2 regions of the Paenibacillus sp. EPM92 genome follow, and region 1 is predicted to be linked to the other one. Evidence: a T-box and tRNA genes for the amino acid it is inferred to sense, from the RefSeq annotation. Region 1 holds a T-box; the other holds one or more tRNA genes.
The links. The T-box of region 1 lies ahead of JMF85_RS10840 (valine--tRNA ligase). A T-box ahead of a tRNA ligase gene usually reads a tRNA of that ligase, here a tRNA-Val.
Positions count from the first base shown of each region.

Region 1 (10,658 bases):
GCAGGCGAGGCAGCTCGCTTCGGCTTTGATAGGTGAGAAGTGGAGCCGCACCTTGCTGCATAACGGCGGCTTGCTGTGGCAGGGCAGCCGGCTGCGGCTGCGGTTATTTCCCGAGGAGCCGAACGTTCAAGCGGACGAGTGGACGGATATCGAGTTCTTGTATGAAGACGATTTTTGCTTCGTGGCGGATAAGCCTGCCGGGATGAAGGTACACCCGACAGCGGAAGGCGAGAAGGGGACGCTGCTGCAAGCGGCAGCCTCCAGGCTTGCCGCCGAGGGGCAGCTCTGCCGTCCGCGGCATATTCACCGGTTGGACGAAGACACGACCGGTCCGGTGCTGTTTGCCAAGTACGACTGGGTGCAGACGATTCTTGACGCCCGGATGCGCGAGAAAAGCATCGGCCGCACGTACGTCGCCTTCGTCCAAGGCAGGCTTGCGAAAGCGAAGGGCCGGATCGACGCGCCGATCGGCCGCGACCGGCATCACCCGACACGTCGCCGGGTTTCCCCGACAGGCGAGTCAGCCGTCACCTTATATGAACGGCTGGAAACGTATCCGGACGCTGCGCTCGTGCGGTTGACGCTCGAAACGGGGCGGACGCACCAAATTCGCGTGCACCTGAGTCATTTGGGTCACCCGTTGATCGGAGACGCGTTGTACGGCGGGCGGCGGGATGCCATCGGCCGTCAAGCGCTGCACGGGGAAGCGCTGGTTTTTCCGCATCCTTTTACGAATGAGCCCGTGGCGGTTTCATCGCCTTGGCCTGCCGATTTCGGCGCACTGCAAGAACGGTTGAAAAATTTGTAGTCATGCTGCTCCTCCCGAACCCATATACATGTTGTAGAGGTTGTTATATGACAATGCGGTCTAGTATCTTACTTTTCTTACGGGAAAAGGAAGTCATACGAAAGGGAGGACTTAACCTTGGCAACTGATCAAAACGGATTGCGATTCGATATTTACGAGCGTGTACATTTAAGTGAGGGCGTGCTCGGCATTAAGGAGCTGGAGAGCGTCGAGCTTGTCCCGCATATTCAAGTGTTGTCTCAAGGAGAACAAGCCGTTCTGCGCGGCAATCTGCTCTTGACCGGCGCCTATGTGGATGAACAAGGCCGCGAGGCGCAAACGCTGGAGCATCTGATCCCGGTCGAAATTACGCTGCCGATGAACCGTGTGCAACGCGTTGAAGATATCGCGGTGGAAATCGAAAACTTCGACGTCGATCTGCTGTCCGAGCGGAGCTTGAATATTACCGGCGTGTTATCGTTAAACGGTCTGGAAGTGTTCTCTTCTTCCGAAGGCGAGCGGTCCTGGAGCGAGAAGGAAGAAGAGGTCGTCTTCGTACATGAAGCCCGGGTTCCACAGCGTGAGGCTGCGGCTGAACCATGGGCTGAAGAACAGGCAGAAAGAGTTGCGGAGCGGGAGCCATCGATTCTTCACTCTTCCGCAGCGGAGCCTGCAAGTCCGTTTACGTCCCGTCAAGAGGAGCGGCAGAACGGATGGACGCCGGAGGAACCCCGAACGGAGGCGTCCGAGAAAGCGTCCGTGCAGAGCGTAGCGGCTGCTGAGCCTGCGCTTGCGCCCGAGTCTGCCCAACTTGAGCAACTTGAGCAACATGAGCAACCTGCGCAACCTGCGGAGGAAAAGAAAGATGTGAAAGTGGGCTTCGGCATCAAGGGCTCGTCCGCCGTCGAGCCGTCTCCGGCCCCGGCACAACCGGCAAGCGGCAAGCCGTTCGGATTCACTTCGCTCGTTCAGTACGCGGCGTCGAAGTCGGAAGCGCGCGAAGCGGAAGAGGCTGCAGCCGCAGCCGCCGCAGCCGCAGCCGCAGCCGCGCAAAGCCAGGCCGACGAGAAGGTGGAGTGGAAAAACCTGCTCCCGGGCAGGCAGGGGCAGCAGGAGTTCCGGAAGCTGCGGCTGGTGATCGTGCAGAAGGAAGAAACGCTCGAAACCATTGCCAAAAAATACAATGTGAGTCCGCGGGAAATCGCGCTTCATAACCGGCTCGGCGATAGCGAGCTGGCCGCCGGACAAATCGTATATATCCCGAAATAACGGCGCGCGCCCAAAACAATGCGTCCGGACAGCCTGAAGCAGGCTTGTCCGGGCGTTTTTTTGGTTATACTGATCGGATGGAGGTTCGCGGCCCGGAAAGTGGATGGTATTAAACACGGCCTCGTATTGACTCTGCCGTTGCGATTGTTTATCATAATACGCATAAGATGCTGTAATAACGTGGAAAGGGAATAGTAGGCAGCAAGCCCTTCAGAGAGCGGAACCGGCACCACGCTGAGAGGTTTCCCGCAGGATGCGTACCTGTCGAAGTCGCCCCGGAGTTGCCGAATTGAAAGCCATGCGGCTTAGATTCGGCCGGTCACAGCCGTTATCTGTTTAAGCGCCGTATGGGCGGCTTTCATCCCGATGGAATGCGGGTATCCCGCGCTCCTGCAGGCTCATGCGGAATAAAGGTGGTACCACGGATGCGAAAGCCTTCGTCCTTTACGGGCGAGAGGCTTTTTTTGGTTGATAGAAGGCATCAACCTTGACGAAGGCGCGTTTCCTTGCCGGACAAGGAAAGCGTGGCCGTTAATCGCGGCTTCAAGCCGTAAGCTTGCCGATACAGCGAACAGTAACCAGTTGGAGGAGAGAAAAGGTTATGGAAGAAACGAAACCAGCGGCACCGGAAACGTCGATGCCGACCACGTACGATCCGAAGGAAAGTGAGAAGAAATGGTACGATTATTGGCTGCAGGGCGGGTATTTCAAAGCCGGCCAACGGCCGGACGCCAAGCCTTACAGCATCGTCATACCGCCGCCGAACGTGACGGGGATGCTGCATATCGGACACGCGCTGGATAACACGCTGCAGGACATTGTCATCCGGGCCAAACGGATGCAGGGCTACGATGCGCTCTGGCTCCCGGGCACCGACCACGCGGGAATCGCGACGCAGACGAGAGTGGAGCAGAAGCTTCGCGAGGAAGGCCTGTCCCGATACGATCTCGGACGCGAGAAGTTTCTCGAGAAAGTGTGGGAGTGGAAGGAGCATTATGCCGGCACGATCCGTGAACAATGGGCCAAAATGGGCCTGTCGCTCGATTACTCCAGGGAACGGTTTACTTTGGACGAAGGGCTTTCCAAGGCGGTTCGCGAAGTATTCGTCCGTCTCTATGAGAAAGGTTTAATCTACCGCGGCAAATATATTATCAACTGGGATCCGGCGGCCCGTACGGCGCTGTCGGACATCGAAGTCGAATATAAGGAAGTTCAAGGCGCGTTGTACCACCTGAAATATCCGGTCAAAGACAGCGGAGAATTCATCGTCGTCGCGACGACTCGCCCGGAGACGATGCTCGGCGATACGGCGGTAGCGGTGCATCCGGAGGATGAGCGCTATCGGCACTTGATCGGCAAGACGCTTGTCTTGCCGATTATCGGCCGCGAAATTCCGATCGTCGGCGACGAGTACGTCGAGAAAGAGTTCGGAAGCGGCGCCGTAAAAATTACGCCGGCGCACGATCCGAACGACTTCGAGGTGGGCAACCGCCACAGCTTGCCGCAGGTGCTCGTGATGGACGAGTCCGGCAAGATGAATGAGAACGCGGGCAAATATCAAGGGCTGGACCGTTTCGAATGCCGCAAGCAGATCGTGGCGGACATGAAGGAGCTCGGCGTGCTGATCAAGATCGAGGAGCACGTGCATCAGGTCGGACACAGCGAGCGCAGCGGTGCCGTCGTAGAGCCGTATTTGTCGACGCAGTGGTTCGTGAAGATGAAGCCGCTGGCCGAACGCGCCGTCGAAGCGCAGAAGTCCGGGCAAGGCGTCAACTACGTGCCGGACCGTTTCGAGAAAATTTATTTGCACTGGATCGAGAATGTCCGCGACTGGTGTATTTCCCGTCAGCTGTGGTGGGGTCACCGGATTCCGGCCTGGTATTGCGGCGACTGTAAAGAATTGATTGTCGCGCGCGAAGATGTCACGGTTTGTCCGCATTGCGGCGGCACGCATATGAAGCAGGACGAGGATGTGCTCGATACGTGGTTCAGTTCGGCGTTGTGGCCGTTCTCGACGATGGGCTGGCCGGATCAGACCGAAGACATGAAGCGTTATTACCCGAACGACCTGCTGGTGACGGGCTACGATATTATTTACTTCTGGGTGGCGCGGATGATTTTCAGCGGTCTTGAATTTACGGATCGCATTCCGTTCAAGGACGTGCTTATTCACGGACTTGTGCGCGACGCCGAAGGGCGTAAAATGTCCAAATCGCTCGGCAACGGCGTCGATCCGTTCGACGTCATTGAGAAATACGGCGCCGACGCGATGCGCTTCATGCTGTCGACGGGCTCTACACCGGGGCAAGATCTTCGCTTCCGTTGGGAGAAGGTCGAGCAGGCCAGAAACTTCGCGAACAAGATTTGGAACGCTTCGCGTTTCGCGCTCATGAACCTCGGGGATTTCAAATACGAAGATATCGATTTGACCGGCCAACTCGGAACGGCGGACCGTTGGATCCTGCATCGTCTGAATGAGACGGTACGCGAGGTAACCCGACTGATCGATGCGTACGAATTCGGCGAAACGGGCAGGCTGCTGTACAATTTCATCTGGGACGATTTGTGCGACTGGTATATTGAATTCAGCAAGCTGTCTTTATACGGGAACGACGAAACGGCGAAAAAGACGACGAAGTCTGTCCTCGCTTACGTGCTGGACCGGACCCAGCGCCTTCTGCATCCGTTCATGCCGTTCATCAGCGAGGAAATTTGGCAGCACTTGCCGCATGAAGGCGATACGATCACGCTTGCCGCATGGCCGACGTTCGAAGCGAAGTTCGAAGCGCCGGATGCGGTGCGCGAGATGGAGCTGTTGATGGACATTATCCGGACGGTGCGCAACATCCGGGCGGAAGTGAACGTGCCGATGAGCAAGAAGATCGAGCTGCAAGTGAAGCCGACCGGCGCCGAGACGGAACATATTTTGAAGCGAAACGAAGAGTACCTCCGCCGGTTCAGCAATACGTCGGTCTTGACGATCGACAGCACGCTGGGCGCGCCGGATAAAGCGATGACAGGAATCGTCACAGGCGCGGAATTGTTCTTGCCTTTGGCCGGATTAATCGACATTGCCCAGGAAATAAGCCGCCTGGAGAAAGAGCTTCAGACGCTCCACGCCGAAGTTGAGCGCATTGAGAAAAAACTTGCGAACGAAGGCTTTGTCGCCAAAGCGCCGGCCAAAGTGATTGAAGAAGAAAAAGCGAAGCTGGCCGATTACTCCGGCAAGCGGGATAAAGTGACGGCTCGTATCGCGGAACTGAAAGGATGAACGTAAGATGACGAAGGACGCTAACGCTCCGATCCAGGGTTCCTTCCGCACCGCGAGGGAAGCGATCGACTGGATCGTCCGTTTCATTCCGATGACGGGTATCAAGCTTGGGCTGGAGCGTATGGAGAAGCTGATGGAGCTGCTCGATTATCCGCACCGCCGCTTGAAGTTCATTCATGTGGCGGGCACGAACGGCAAAGGCTCGGTCTGCGCGTATTTGACCGAAACGATCCGGCAAGCCGGCTATGATGTGGGGACGTTCACGTCCCCCTACATCGAAACGTTCCATGAGCGGATTCGATTGAACGGGGAAAACATCAGCGACGAGGATTTGCTGCAGGTCGTTAACAAAATTAAACCGCTGATCGATGAAGTCGCCGCCGAATACGGGCAGCCTTCCATGTTCGAAATATCGACCGTCATCGCGATCGAATATTTTGCCCGGACCGCGTACCCGGACTTCGTTGTTTGGGAGACGGGTCTTGGAGGCCGGCTTGATTCGACGAATATCGTATCGCCGCTCGTATCCGTCATTACGAACATCGGGCACGATCATATGGACTACCTCGGGGACTCGCTCGCCTCGATCGCCGCCGAGAAGGCCGGGATTATCAAGGCCGGAGTTCCGGTCATCAGCGCCGTCGAGCAGCCGGAAGCGCTGCAGGCGATCGAAGACAAGGCTGCCGAGAAGAAGAGCAAAGTTTATTTGCTGGGTCGCGAGTTTCACCTGGAGACGGTTGCTTCGGTCGAAGGCGAGCAGACGTTTCATTTCGAAGGATTGTTCAGGCGCATTCCGAACGTCTCGATCTCGATGAACGGCCCGCATCAGGTTAAAAACGCGGCCGTAGCCCTCATGACCCTCGAAGTGCTGCGCCAGTATTACGCGCTGATCGTGGACGACGAGGACTTGTATCGGGCGATGAAGACGACATCTTGGCCGGGACGGCTGGAGAAGGTGTCTGACAACCCGCGGATCGTCATCGACGGGGCGCACAATCCGGAAGGAGCCGAAGCGCTTGCGGTTTCGCTGACGACCACTTACAAGTACCGCAAGCTGCATTTTATGATGGGGATGCTGGCGGGCAAGAATCATTCAGGCTACTTCAGGCATATACTACCAATAGTGGATACCCTTATCTTGACCGAGCCGAATTGGCATAAAAAAGCGTCCGCCGCGGATCTTGCCGCGATCGCCCGTACCATGCTCGCCGAGCTCGGCCGAGACCAGGTGGAAGTGATCATCGAACCGGATTGGAAGACGGCGTTTGAACGAACAAAAGAGTTGACGGCACAAGACGACTTGGCCGTCGTTTCAGGTACGTTATATTTGATGGGGGATATACGTTCCTGGATCAAGCATCAATCCGATTCTGAAAAAGGCTGGTGAAACGGGCGTGAATACATCGGAGCACATCCATTTTATCGGCATCGGCGGGTATGGTATGAGTGCCATTGCCAAAGTGATGCTGGAAATGGGCTACCAAGTTTCGGGATCTGATTTGGCGCAAGCCGAGCTTACGGAAAAGCTCGCAGCCAAGGGAGCGCAAGTGTTCATCGGGCACGAAGCGCAAAATGTGAAAGGCGCAGACGTCGTCGTTTACTCGACCGCTCTGTCCAAAGATAATGTGGAAATGCTGGCGGCTGAGGAATTGAACATTCCGATTCTTCACCGTTCCCAAATGCTCGCGCAGCTGATGAATGCGAAGAAAGGGATTGCCGTAGCAGGCGCGCACGGAAAGACGACAACGTCCTCCATGATTGCGCTCGTGCTTGAACAGTGCGGGCAAGATCCGACCTTCATTATCGGGGGGGAAATTCTGAACGTCGGCAGCAACGCGAAGGCCGGTAAAGGCGATTACGTCGTGGCCGAAGCGGACGAGAGCGACGGATCGTTTCTTCAATATCAGCCTTTGATCGCTTTGGTGAACAATATCGAAGCGGATCATTTGGAAAACTACGACGGTGACTTTGAAAATTTGAAAAAAGCGTATGCGCAATTTCTTAGCCAAGTGAAGCCGCAAGGTAAAGCCGTCATCTGCAAGGACGATCCGTATTTGCTGGAAATGATGCCGAACATCCAAAGCGAGGTCATCACGTACGGGATCGATTCGGAAGCGGACGTCGTCGCGCGCAACATCGATCTCGGCGACCGTAAAGTTTCGTTCGACGTCGTGCGCGGCGGCCGGACGCTCGGTACGATTCGATTGTCGGTCCCGGGCAAGCATAACGTGTATAACGCGCTCGCCACGCTGATCACCTGCATGGAAGCGGGGCTGTCGTTCGAGCAGGTGGCGGAAGCGATTCCTTCGTTCCGCGGCGCGAAGCGGCGCTTTCAAGTGCTCGGCGAAGTGAACGACATGCTCGTGATCGACGATTATGCGCATCATCCGACGGAGATCGAAGCGACGATTCAAGCGGCGAAGGCGACGGGCAAGCGCATTGTGGCGGTGTTTCAGCCGCAGCGTTATACGCGCACGTACTTCTTGTTCGAGCAGTTCAGCCGCTCGTTTCCGGAGGCTGACGAAGTGATTATTACGGACATTTACTCGCCGGCAGGCGAAAAACAGATCGAAGGCATAACCTCGGCCAAGCTCGTGGAACTGATTAAGCAGAACAGCAATCGGAACGTGCGTTACATCCCGACGAAGGAAGAGGTTCAGGCGTATTTGTCCCATGCGGTGCAGCCTGGAGACTTGGTGCTGACGATGGGCGCGGGGGACATTTGGAAAGCGGCGGCGGGTCTCGCCAAAGCATTGGAAGAACGGCAAAGTTCATAGTACTGCGAAGAGAGGCTCCGATTCCTTGCAAGCTTGAAGGAAATCGGAGTTTTTTTGTTCTATTTCGTGTCCGACTCTCATAGTCTAGTAACACGAAACCGGACAAGGGAGAGTAGGAGCAATGAATAAAGCCAAAATGACGTTTCGATTTTCGCATGAACGCCGGCAGGATGATTCTTCCCCGCGCAGGGAAGTCAAAGTGATTCCGCTGCATGCGGAAGAGTATCGTGTGGTGCAAGAGCCCGAAACTCAACGCGCCGAGGTTCCGTTGCACGGGTCTGAGGCTTGGACGGAGACGGAGACGGAAACTGGTTTGGACGATAAGGCGGGGAGGCGCGGGGAAGCGGGAGCGCGGTTCGGCAGCGGTACGGAAACGAACGGGGGGACGCCGTTCCATACGGGACAGGCTCCCTCCCGGACGTCCCGAACGTCGGTAAAGCCTGCGGGCCGGAGTGAGTTCTCTTCGCCAAGCGTGAAGCCGCTTAACGATTTTACGACCGATTTTGGGGGTTGGCAAAGCTCTTTCGATTTGGAGACGGAGCGCGTCGAGCAGATCATTCGCTCTGCCGGCGGACCCGCCGCCGATCCGGAGACAGGCTATTTCGAACGCGAGCCGAGGCCGTCCGGAGGCCGCCGCTCCCACCGAGGGGTGATCGTGGATGATCATGTACATTACTCCAAGGCGCCGGGGGGCGGCTCGTTCTTGAAAATTACGGCTTCGGTGGCCGGAGCGGTTATTACGGGCGTCGCCTTCGGTTTTTTGGTGCTGTCGATGTTCTCCGGCGGCGAAGGGAGCGGCACGACCGCCGACCCGACGCAGGCGCAAGCCTCGGCAGGCGGCGCGGCGCAGCCGCAGAACGGGGACAAAGCGGACGCCTCCGGCAGCGGAACGGGGACGCAGGCAGCTGCGCCTGCAGGCGCCTCGGTGCCGGCTGCGGTCGCGGACGGCGTTGCGATCGCGCTGCCGGCTGCCAGCTATACGTTTCTGCAGGGCGGCGTGTTCAGCACCGCGCAGAGCGCGGAGACGGCGGTGGCCGACTTCCGCAAGAAAGGTCTTGCCGCAGTGAGCGAGGCGGGAGACAAACATACGGTCTATGTCGGTATGGCGTCCGGCCGTGATGAAGCTCTGGGGCTTTCGCAAGTCTACGAGGCCCAGGATATCGACGTGATGCTAAAGCCTTACGACATTCCGGCGGTATCCAAAATCCGTTGGAACGGCAAGCAAACCGATATATTCGGCGCCTACATGAATCAGGGCGCCAAGCTGGTGCAGCTCATCGCGGCACAAACGGCCGTTCACGCCGGCGAGAAGACGGCCGGCGCGCTGGACGAGAAGGCGCTGCAGACGATCAAGACGACGCACCAAAGCTGGTCGCAATCGGCCGCTTCCGTCAGCGACGGGCTCGGCGAGGCGGGCAAGGCGGCGCTGCCCAAGATGAACAGCGCCTTGAATACGGCCGTCGCCTCTATGGAGGAGTACAAGAAGAACCCCTCCGCCGCGTTCATATGGCAGGCGCAAACGTCGCTGATGCAGTACCTGGTAGCTGAGAAAGAGCTGCTCAAGGCGATCGCGCTGCCGTAGAACTCAGGTCGGGAAGCACGAACGGTTTCTGTATCGCAAGATCAGCTGTGGCAAAAACACGAATATATCTTCCTCGAAGGGCTCCGGTAAGGAGCTCTTCTTTCTGCGTTTGCAGGTGTAGGGACGAATCATTTGCAAAGAATAAGATTATGGTATACTCAGAACTATACCAACAAACCGAATGACCAAGGAGTTATTCATGATTCGTTCATTAGCGGTAACCTACGATTTGCAAGTGATGGAGGACGTTTCATTAAACCGTCTTGCAGATGCCGATATTCGTTGGTATTGGGTCGACTTTAATGATCCAACCGAAGAGGAAGCGAAACTTTTAGAAAGTCATTTTCATTTTCACCCGCTTGCCGTCGAAGATTGCTTCCATTTGCTGCAAAGGCCTAAATTAGATCATTATGAGGATGTGCATTTTTTCGTCATGCACGCGATTCATCCCCAAACACTTGCCGCCGAGGAAGTGGATTTATTTTTAGGAAACAACTTTGTCGTCACCTTCCATTTGAACCCTGCGAGGGAAGTGGAGGATGCCTGGGCCAAGATCAGCGGGCAGAATAAAGGCGTTGACCAAGGCCCCATTTATGCGGCTTACCTCATTATGGACAAGCTGGTGGATCAATATTTCCCCAGTGTTTATCAAATCGAAGATCAGCTGAACGATATCGAGAATAAGGTTAGGTCGGAATCGATCCAGGCGTTAATGGACGATATTTTCGAAATCCGCTCCAAATTGTTAAAGCTTCGGCGAACGATTGTACCTATGCGCGATCTTCTGTACCGGGTCATTAATTCCGAACGTATTGAAGGCATCAAGGAACATTTGTTTTACTTCAAGGATGTCCATGACCACCTGCTGAAGCTGTCCGAGATGATTGACTCCAACCGGGATGTAACGGCCGATATGCGGGATAGCTACATCTCGCTGAATTCAAACCGGATGAATACGATTATGAAAACTTT
Region 1 covers NZ_BCPS01000054.1:127,777-138,434, forward strand. Annotated here, with positions in the region: gene JMF85_RS10830 (RluA family pseudouridine synthase) at 1-808, shown strand, start outside; gene JMF85_RS10835 (LysM peptidoglycan-binding domain-containing protein) at 926-2,056, shown strand; T-box leader at 2,229-2,504, shown strand; gene JMF85_RS10840 (valine--tRNA ligase) at 2,658-5,327, shown strand; gene JMF85_RS10845 (bifunctional folylpolyglutamate synthase/dihydrofolate synthase) at 5,335-6,714, shown strand; gene murC (UDP-N-acetylmuramate--L-alanine ligase) at 6,722-8,104, shown strand; gene JMF85_RS10855 (SPOR domain-containing protein) at 8,226-9,686, shown strand; gene corA (magnesium/cobalt transporter CorA) at 9,886-10,658, shown strand, end outside.

Region 2 (10,658 bases), on a different contig from region 1:
ATTCCGGTGCTGGTGGACGAAGCACACGGCGTGCTCATCCACTTCAACGACAAGCTCCCGATGTCGGCCATGCAGGCCGGCGCCGATATGGCCGCTACGAGCGTGCACAAGCTCGGCGGTTCGATGACGCAAAGCTCCGTGCTGAACATTCGCGAAGGCCGCGTCAATGTCCGCCGCGCGAAGACCATCATCAGCATGCTGACGACTACGTCGACGTCCTACATCCTGCTCGCGTCGCTGGACAGCGCACGCCGCAATTTGGCGTTGAACGGCGAAGCGATGGCGGACCGCGCCATTGAGCTTGCGGAGTACGCGCGCAATCAAATCAACGAGATTCCGGGACTTTCCTGCTTCGGCCGGGAAATTTTGGGCAGTGAAGCAACCTTCGACTGCGATCCGACCAAAGTCAATATTCATGTCCGTCACCTGGGCATTACCGGCTACGACGCCGAAAACTGGCTGCGCGAGCAGTACAACATCGAAGTCGAGCTCAGCGACATGTACAATATCCTGTGCCTGGTGACGCCGGGCGATACCCAGGAGAACATCGACACGCTGCTTGCGGCGCTGCGCCGCTTGTCGGCCGAGAATTACAACATCCGGCAAGCTAACGAGCTGGTGATCAAAATTCCAAAGATTCCGCAGCTGACCCTTTCGCCCCGCGACGCCTTCTACGGCGATACGGAGCTTATTCCGTTCAAGGAGTCGGCCGATCGGATCATCGCCGAGTTCATTTACGTGTACCCGCCGGGTATCCCGATCTTGCTGCCGGGGGAAGTCATTTCGCAGGATTTGATCGACTATATCACCGAGCATATCGAGGTCGGTCTTCCCGTTAAAGGTCCCGAGGACCGCAGCATCGAATTCGTCAAAGTGATCGTGGAAACCCCTGCTATTTTCTAAAGACCAGGTCAAAAACGCTTGCCTTCGGTTGATCCGCGGCAAGCGTTTTTTTATGGTTACAGCCTTACGATCGAGCTTCCGCTTCGGCCTGCGCTTCGAGCCATTCGATCACATCGGCCACCGCATGCTCCTGGTGATGCTTCCCCTTCCGGTTCGCCGCTTCAATAAGCAGCGGGTGCGCGTTCTCAACCGCAACGCCGATCCCTGCCCTGCGGATCATTTCCAAGTCGTTCAAATGGTCGCCGATCGCCACGCATCGTTCCATCGCTATCCCTATTTTATCCGTTAACAGCTCCAATGCGTGGCCTTTAGTCGCCCCTCTGGCCAGCATCTCAAAATATCGGTCGTCGGATCGCACCCATTCGATCTGCGCAGCTTCGGTCAGCCGAACGATCGCCTCGCTCGTCTGATCGAGCCGCTCCGGCTCCCAAGCGAATAATACTTTCAGCCAATCCGGCGGCACCTTCGTCACATCGTCGATCGGCTGGTACGGAAACCGCTCGATTTGTCGATGCCGCGCCGTCCACTCATTCTCGCGCAGCACATACGGGTAAGGCTCCCCCTGCACATAAATTTCCGCGCCGATGCCGGGGAACGCCTCAACGACTTGCTGCAGCGCCGCTTTCCCCGCATCCGGCAGCTTGGACTGCCAAATCGCTTCCTCCCGGCTATAATCGTAGATAACCGCTCCGTTATATAAAATCGCGGGCGTGTTGACCGGGAGCTGCTTGACGAAATAACCCGCCGGTTCGACAATACGCCCCGTCGCTACCGTAAACAATCCGCCTTGGGCGACGAAACGCTCAATGGCGGCCAAGTTTTCTTTACTGATTTCCTTCTGCGCATTCAGCAGCGTTCCGTCCATATCCGTGACGAGCAAATAACCTTCAAACCTCTTCCTATCCACGGGAAATCCCTCTCTGTTCTTTGTTTACGCGGCGACTTTCGCTCACGTCACAAGTATTGTATTTGGTTTTTCTTAATGCTATGATGATCATGGTGCATGACAAAAGTCAAATCGTTCCAGTTCATTAAGTAGGCAGGTGCATGGGTCATGGCGCAAAGCGCATATATCAAATTCGTGGAAGGCTCGTCCATTTCCTCGTTAACTCTGGATGAGCTCAAGCAGCAGCTGGAGCATTACCGGGAGCAGCTTGCACTGACCGGCAAACAGCTCGGCTGGGAGTACGACGATGCCGGATTTCCGTATACGATCGAATCAAAACCGGAAGCCGAAGGCAAATGGTTTTTTTTGAAAGGGACCAACCCCCTCTACAAATATATCGTGATGGGCGTCGGAACCGAGAAAAACGGCGATGCCGAACGACACTTCGTACAGATGGTGCTGCCGGATGGCTGCACCCACGGTGACAAATCCAAGGGCAATGAATTCAGCAAATACTTGGGCAAGCTGTGGAAAGCCGAACTGCAATTGTTTAACGGACGTACGATGTACTTCAACCCTCGCAAATGATGGACCGAACGAAAAACCCTTCTTGCTGACAAGAAGGGTTTTTCGTTCAAGATTTATTATTCTTGCTCTTCAACGATCTCGTTGTAAATCGCAACAACGCGATCCCATTCCTCTTCGTCTTCGATACTGGCAAGGAACGCCTCGCCGTTCTCTTCTTCAATTCGGAATATAACACCGTCGGCTTCCATATCATTGCGATCGAGAAGTACCGCATAAGCCTGTTCTTTGGCTTCAAAGGTGTACACCATTACCATCTCATGTTCGACACCGTCTTGGTCCGTCACGATAAAAATCTCATCCTCGTGATCATGGTCGCAGGAAGCGTCATGAATGTGATCGCTCATGGGAAGACCTCATTTCTTCATTGTATTGATTGCTCCCACGTATCGTACCACGCATTCGGATCCCAAGTCAATGAACAAGGCATGTCCAAAACCGCCATATTTATTCGGATAGAATCGCTTTCTCGGAGACGACCACGTAGTCGCTGTCCGCATTCGGTTTGATCGAGAATCGAACGGTATACTGGCCGGCTTCAGTGAACGTCACGTTAAACGGCCACGTGTACCAAAAGCTGCTCTTCTGTCCGTCCACCACTTCTTCGCGCGCCTTCACCTGTTCGCCGCCCGGCGATACGATGGAAATGCGGAAGGAGTAAATGGACGTATCCAGGTTGTCAATTTGTGAAAAAACCGCAAAATCAAGGCGATCGCCTTTCTTCACGCCGCCGAAAGGCTGCTTGATGGAATAATCGTCTTCCACCTTCTTGGCGACAAACATATGTACATTGGGCTTGTAAACCGAGACGGTACGGCTGCCGTTATCCCATTTCACAATCGATTGAAGCGTGTCAGACAAGATCCGGGCAGGAACGACGGCGCTTCCTTTCATTAAAAAAGAGGGTGTCTCGTCCGAACCAAACGACCTCTCCTTGTCATTTACCATCAATCTCACTTTCGAATACCCTTCAAAATCTCCCCACATGGAACTGGCGAAAGCTCCTGCCGTACCGAACAAAGAAAGCGAGAGCACCATCGTCAGTAATCGCGGTACCTTCATTGCAAGTAACCTCCATCGTTATTGTGCATTTGCTAAGTTATACTCTACAGACCGGCAAGAGTTGCGGAGATTGTGCCAAATTTATTAATAGTCAAGAACCGACAGCCAAACCGTTAAATTTAAGCAAAATGTGACGAAACTATCTTGAATCCGTATTGAAAAGCGTGATAGATTATAGAAAATATCGGCTGCAACGCCAAAAGCTGAGCGGAGGAACGTCATTGAGCCTGCAACTGCAAATGATAGGCACAGGAAGCGCGTTTGCCAAAACATTCTATAATAATAATGCGCTGATTTATTTGAACGACTTCACGTTATTGATCGATTGCGGCTACACCGCACCAAGAGCCTTGTTTGAGCTTGGCATCTCGCTCGATCAAATCGATGCGGTCCTGATCACGCATATCCATGCCGATCATGTCGGCGGCCTCGAAGAACTCGCTTTTCAATGCTTGTATACGTTCAAGCGGCGAATCAAGCTTCTCGTCCCCTTCTCTATCGAGCATATGTTGTGGGATCACTCCCTCCGCGGAGGTCTTGAGAACAAAGACGAGGGCATTTCGAGCTTGAACGATTATTTCGATGTCATTCCGCTTGCCGAGAACACGCCGATCTCCATTCGTCCGGACTTGACCGTCCGGCTGCTTCCGACCGATCATATTCGCGGGAAGAAAAGCTATTCGCTGCTTCTGAACGATCGTCTGTTCTACAGCGCGGACGCCAGGTTCGACCTTGAGCTGCTGATGAGCTTGCACATCAAGGGTTGCGATCATTTTCTGCATGACTGCCAGCTGCATTCGCCGGGTCACGTCCACGCCAGTTTGGAGGAGCTGCTCACGCTGCCGGTCGACTTGCAGCAGAAAACCTGGCTGATGCATTATTCCGATCAAATGCCAGATTATATAGGGAAAACGGGACATATGAGATTTATCGAACCGTTCAAGCGTTATACGTTCTAAGCGATAAACGAACCGCGCCAGCGTATCGGTTTGCTTCGCTCCGGGCATGTCCTCCCCTTTTTCGGCATAATTTCCCTCTGGTTGAAGCATCCTAGTCATAAGGAGGCGATATAGATGGAAGAACCCACTCAACACGTCGTAGCTGTTCGCAAGAACGGCGACGGCGATATCGTAGAAATGAAATTGTCCTCGGGCCAGGTCGTCGATTACGAGGAAGCCCAGTACATGGCCAAGAACGGGCAAATCTCGGGCGTCAACGTTTTCCGGGGCCGCGACGGAGACGAGCATCTGCGTTCGAACGCTGACGGAGACCCGACCAACAACCTGGACAACTTGCCCGGCTTCTAACTACTGGACAACCGCGACAAGCCGAATTTTTCTCGGCTTGTCATTTTTTTACTTGAATTTTGACAGCGCTTAGAAGGATTTCATCGAATTATACAGAATTTCAATTAATACGAACAAAATCTGCGAAAATTTGGGAGTTGGAGTACCGCAATGAAAGGTAATGCGATCTTCCTGATTTACTCGATTCTTGTATGCACTTGGTCGATCGGCTACGGGCTAACGGCAAGCATCCCACTGCTAATCCTGGTAACGCTGCTGTACATGCTGACCTTCTTCATAAAACGTCCTTATTACGGAAACACTTCCATTCAGTTATTGTTATTGGTCGCTCTACATGCCATCAGCGCGACAAGCTGGTGTCTTCCGCTTTACTTGCTGCACATGAGCCAGATGTATTATCGGGTCTCGAAATTTTCGACAGCGCTTCTCTTCAACGTCGCCTTGATGGGAGCTTACGTAATCGTCTCGTTAACCTACCGACCGCTCATTGCTGCCCATTTGACGGATATCGCTTTTCAAGCGGTCAGCTGTCTCATTTTGGCTTATATATTCGGAAGGCTCATTAAGGAAATGGAGCTGCAGAAGCAGCTGCTGGCCTACGAGAAGAAACATCTCAGCACGCATGACCCGTTGACTGGCCTTTATAATTTCCAGGAATTTCACCATCAAATGGAAATGATCGTTAAACAGAAGAAACCGATCGTTCTTGTGCTTGCCGACTGTAAAGACTTGAAGTCACTCAATACGACGAACGGATTTCAAGGAGTCAACGACATTTTGAAGGAAGCGGCCCAGCTGCTGCGCATCATGTTCCCCGAAAGTTCATTAATCAGCCGTTACGGCGGCGATGAATTCGCGATCGTGATGGAATATACCAATACCCGCCAAACGATCAATACGATTACACAATTGCTCGCTTCGGAATTTCCGAAATTGACCGGTATCGAAATTAACTTCGGGATGGCCTGCTATCCGCAAGACGGCTTGAATAAGGACGATTTGATGTCCTTCGCTGAACATCATCTCTATATGATGAAACGGGAAAGCTGGCTAAAGCGCGAGGAGCATATGCTGCGAAGCGAGAAGCTGCGCGTAGTGGGCGAGTTAGCGTCCGGGATGGCGCACGAAATTCGCAATCCTCTGACGACGATCAAAGGCTTCTTGCAGTTATCCAAAGCGGGGAATTACAACGTGGAGCCGTGGTACGATTTAATTATGGACGAAATAACCCGGATGAGCATGCTGACGGCGGAGTTTTTGCAATTTTCCAAGCCCCATGTTACCCAATACCGCGTACAATCGATCCGAAGCTGCATCGAGCGGGTCATCTCGCTGCTCGACTCGGAAACGACCAGGTTGGGACATCAGATTCACTTCGAATATGATCCAATGGATATTCGCATGCTAATGGATCAGGACAAAATGCTGCAGCTGCTGCTCAACTTAATGAAGAACGCGCTCGAAGCCATGGTGGATCAGGGAGACATCTTTATTCGGCTGTATAAGCAGCAAAATTACGCAGTCATCGAAATTGCCGATACTGGCAAAGGGATCCCCGAGGCCGAGCTGGACAAAATATTCATTCCGTTCTATACCACCAAAGATTCAGGCACGGGCCTCGGGCTTTCCATCTGTCATAAAATTGTACAGGATCATGACGGTACGATTGAGGTTGAGAGTTTGATCGGGACGGGAACAAAGTTTACCATTACGCTGCCGACCGCGGAAACGGATGAGCCGCGAAACCCCCAAGCTAACGTAGAGCTGACCACCATTTCCGTGTGAACGCCAGCCCTGCCGTGAAGGGATTTCGGCTAGGCTCGCTTACATAACTAAGAAAACCGATAACGGCTCCCAATACAGCACCCCCCAGCACTTCCGCAGGCATATGACCGAGGCGCTCTTCCAATTCGGCATCACGTCTTCGGTGGGCATGATGGGGGTGTTCTTGCGTCAGCTTGAATACCGTATCTTCGAGCTCGTTCACTTCCATTGCGATCAGGCCGGCCTGGCGGCGAATGCCCATCGCATCGAACATCACAATCAAGCTCAGCAGGGTTGCCAGAGCGAACGAATCGCTGCTAAAGCCCTTCTTCAATCCGAGATAGCTGGCAAGTGATACGACCCCTGCCGCATGTGAGCTTGGCATGCCTCCCGTCCGAAACAAATCCGACCAAGACCAGCTCCTGCGTTCCTGCAAATGCGCAGGTATTTTCAACAGCTGCGCCGCTCCAACCCCTACAATGGACGTCCATAACGCCCGGTTCATACGCATCACCTCTTCACTAGGATGAGACGCGACGTATCTTTCTATGCGAACGAAAGCCGTGAATAAATCGGCAGACCGTAGTTAAAACCGTGTAAGCATTGAAATCGGAAAACTTGCCTCCGGATCGTTATCCAGTTTGCCCCAAGCCATAATTCCGTTGACATACGCCACTTCAAAAGGCAGCTGGATCCCCTCGACCTTGTATAAACCAGGCGGAAAGTCAGCCGGATTCAACAGGTACGCCTGTGCCGTATACAGCTTACGTTCGGCAACCGCACGTTGACTGGGGAATTCGGCGTTCTCCTTTTCAGATTGAATCCAGCGGATTTCTTCCAGCAGTTCTTCTCTACTCATCTGGCTGTATAATTTTTTCATTTGGCATATCCCCTCCGAAAGACCCAAGACATTTATCCTGAATCCCATTCATTGTGTCGAAGCTTTGTCTATTCATCGCTCATCCTGTCAAGCCATGTAACAAAGTATTTATCGAAAATAACGAAGCAAAGTGGTATAATAAGTTACCCGATAGAAGGAAGGAGGAATTTGAAGTTATGAATACGGAATTGTTATTTATGAACCAAAAAATTCCGGTTAGCTTTATTTCCAGCGATCAAAAAGCGATACCGCAACTGATCAACATATTGGAGCGCAATTCATCCCATTCCTCGGCTGCCGGCACCTCGGACTTTAATCAAATCGATCGAATTGAAATTATCGGAAACAACGCCGTTTTGCATAAGAAGCATGTGAATCAATGTATCGAATTGCCGCTCTATTAGAGCGGCTTTTTACTGCTTAAGACGGATATTCATGGACAAGCACGCTACGATATACTAGAGGAGTCGATAGTAACTATATTTTTATTTGCAAAGGAATGTCTGCTTATGAGCACGAATAACAAGCGAAATTTCTTTCGCCTAACGTTTACAGTTCCGCTCGGCGCCGATGTGAAAATCTTCGGAATGGGCGATTTAGATCCGGAAACCAAGCTATATAAAGCCGCGCTTGTCGATTTAAGCGCAGGAGGCGCACGCTTCTTTACTCAGGCGCCCTTACCGGATAAGCCCGGTCTGCTGACCGAACTCCGGTTTATGTGTCTGGGCCATGAATACCGGCCGTACGGCCCGATCGTGCGCTCCATTTTGCCGGAGCCCGGCCATTATGAGTACTGCATCCAATTTTCCTTGGACGACACCGACACATCGGCGTTAACCAGGATGTTAAATCAGCTTGCAATCAAGCTCCGCCGAACCCCTAACGTACCTGGCTGCAGTTTCCTGACTCCGGAGGAAACGGCGGAATTTGAGCATTTTTAGCGTGCTTTACCGGATAAACCGACTGTCAAATACCGTTTCCCCGAATCCGCGTGCCCGATCCAACTGCGAAACAGCAGCTGGTCGGGTTTTAGTTTGTCATGAAGCTCCTTGAGCCCCAACACAGCGGCTTCCAGCCCGTACTTGCCAAACGCCTCGAACAGGAAGCGCGTCCGTTCCTCGTCCGTCCTATCCTCGTACAATTCGTCCGCGATCCACTTCCGCTCCTCATCCAGAACAATCATATCGGTCCACATCGCCACCCGTCCATCCGGCTTCACCAACGACAGCAGCAGCCTGTTGTACCCTGTGATCAATGAGTTTCGCAAGTAGGCAAGCGCTTCTAAGATGGAGCGAATATCCGCTTCGTTGTACCGGTCCATGTAACCATGGAACTGCAGCAGCGCATCCGGATAAAACAACGGCGTATGTACACCCGAAGACATGACAAACGAGAACGATTTCTTGAGGTGCGGCACGACCTCGTGGCGGTTAACCTGGAAGCTGGCATCGCGCAAAAATCCGGCGATGTCCGCGGCCGACGACTCATTCAGCAGCAGTTCCTCAAATTTTTCATAGAACGAAATTTGATCCAGGCACGTATAATCGACTCGCGTCAATGATCGAAGCCGGCTCTGTGCCAATCCCCCCGTCTTGTCCAGCCATTCCTCCAGCATATTATCTTCCGTATCGAGCACGGTCACTTGTTGAAAATGCACCGCCAGCCCCGGCAAATCCACATCACCGTGATTCCCCGCTCCAAGCACTACCGCTTTCTCGGGCTTCGCCAGCAGACTGATGGAGTCCTCCACCAAACGGCGCACATGGTAACGATGAGTTCCGTACTCGTGCTCTCCCCAGTCCAAGCTTTCGTTCTCGATTGCCGCAGTATCTCCGCCGCCGAACTGCGACTGCATCATCCATGGCAAATCCTTCATGATTGTCCCCTCTTTCGTTGGCCATACTCCTCGTTCATATTATAACATACCGCTCTTTGAGAAAATACGACAGGAGACCTGTAAGCCATATGCTTTAATCGAGGCCTAATCCTAAACGTTCTAAAAAAATGGGGATGACGTGTTGACAAAATATTAAGATCTTGATAATATAATAATCGTCCCCTTGAGAGACACGAAAGAAAAAGGAAATAACTTTATCCATGACTTGTTAGCTCAGCTGGGAGAGCACCATCTTGACAGGGTGGGGGTCAGTGGTTCGAGCCCACTACAGGTCATACGGAAAAACCCTTGTGTAGCAAGGGTTTTTTGCTTTTTATCGAACTTCATTCATTCTTTATTTGGACAAGCTGGGGGCTATTTGGGGGCCGAATATATGTAAATGTATTTAAATTAATTATAGACCAGCTCTGAAACGTTCCTTGTCTGAATTATTTTGGGCATTAATGGAGATTGTCATGGAAGGTACGATAAATATTGAACTCAATAAGGGATCAAGTCGCATGTTCCGAAGGCCTCTCCAGATAAGAACGTCATCTGTCTGCCCGCGTCGCCCCTTGCTGGACATACATTGTAATATAAGCCCACACCACCCGTGCGGGCCTATTTATTTCATTGTCATTTGAATCTTACCGTAGTAAAATGACTATTTGTTAACAGCATGAATAAATAGGAGAGAGAACAGCATGAACGCAGTAGAAAAAGTCAGCAATTTTGTAGGTAAAACGTTTTCGCTTTGGGTTATCTTGTTTGCATGTCTAGGATTCTTTGCTCCACATCTGTTCACCGGCTACAAATCCTTGATTTCACCGCTTCTCGGCATCGTCATGTTCGGTATGGGGCTCACGCTTTCCGCTGCCGACTTTCGCGAAGTGTTTCGCCGGCCTAAGGATGTCGCCATCGGTGTCATCGGACACTACCTGATCATGCCTTCCATCGCCTATTTGTTGGCCATCGGCTTGAACCTTCCTCCGGAAATTGCGGTTGGCGTCATCTTGGTCGGCTGCTGCCCGAGCGGTACCGCCTCCAACGTCATGACGTTGCCAAGGGCGATGTAGCGCTTGGCGTATCGATCGCTTCGGTTTCTACGATCATCGCGCCATTTGCCACTCCCGCCTTGATCTCGCTTTTGGCCGGCAAATGGATGGATATTAATGCGAAGTCTTTATTTATGGACATCTTGCAGGTCGTCATTTTACCGATCGTGCTGGGCATTATTGCGAAAGCTATATTCCGCAAGCAAGCCGAAGCCAGCGTCAAAGCGCTGCCGCTCATTTCCACGATTGCGATCGTGCTCATTGTCGCCATCGTCGTAGGCTTGAACCAGCCGAAAATCATGTCCAACGGACTGCTCATTTTCGCGGCTGTCATCCTCCA
Region 2 covers NZ_BCPS01000066.1:76,880-87,537, reverse strand. Annotated here, with positions in the region: gene JMF85_RS14325 (aminotransferase class I/II-fold pyridoxal phosphate-dependent enzyme) at 1-903, shown strand, start outside; gene JMF85_RS14320 (Cof-type HAD-IIB family hydrolase) at 968-1,810, opposite strand; gene JMF85_RS14315 (DUF1885 family protein) at 1,958-2,377, shown strand; gene JMF85_RS14310 (DUF1292 domain-containing protein) at 2,434-2,721, opposite strand; gene JMF85_RS14305 (stalk domain-containing protein) at 2,822-3,436, opposite strand; gene JMF85_RS14300 (MBL fold metallo-hydrolase) at 3,658-4,395, shown strand; gene JMF85_RS14295 (DUF3892 domain-containing protein) at 4,510-4,743, shown strand; gene JMF85_RS14290 (ATP-binding protein) at 4,894-6,528, shown strand; gene JMF85_RS14285 (divergent PAP2 family protein) at 6,497-7,012, opposite strand; gene JMF85_RS14280 (DUF1811 family protein) at 7,094-7,387, opposite strand; gene JMF85_RS14275 (hypothetical protein) at 7,564-7,791, shown strand; gene JMF85_RS14270 (PilZ domain-containing protein) at 7,897-8,328, shown strand; gene JMF85_RS14265 (hypothetical protein) at 8,325-9,263, opposite strand; tRNA gene JMF85_RS14260 (tRNA-Val) at 9,487-9,559, shown strand; partial or broken gene JMF85_RS14255 (bile acid:sodium symporter family protein) at 9,968-10,658, shown strand, end outside.
Region 2: it has a tRNA-Val gene. The T-box ahead of JMF85_RS10840 (valine--tRNA ligase) is inferred to sense a tRNA for this amino acid. The anticodon was not compared.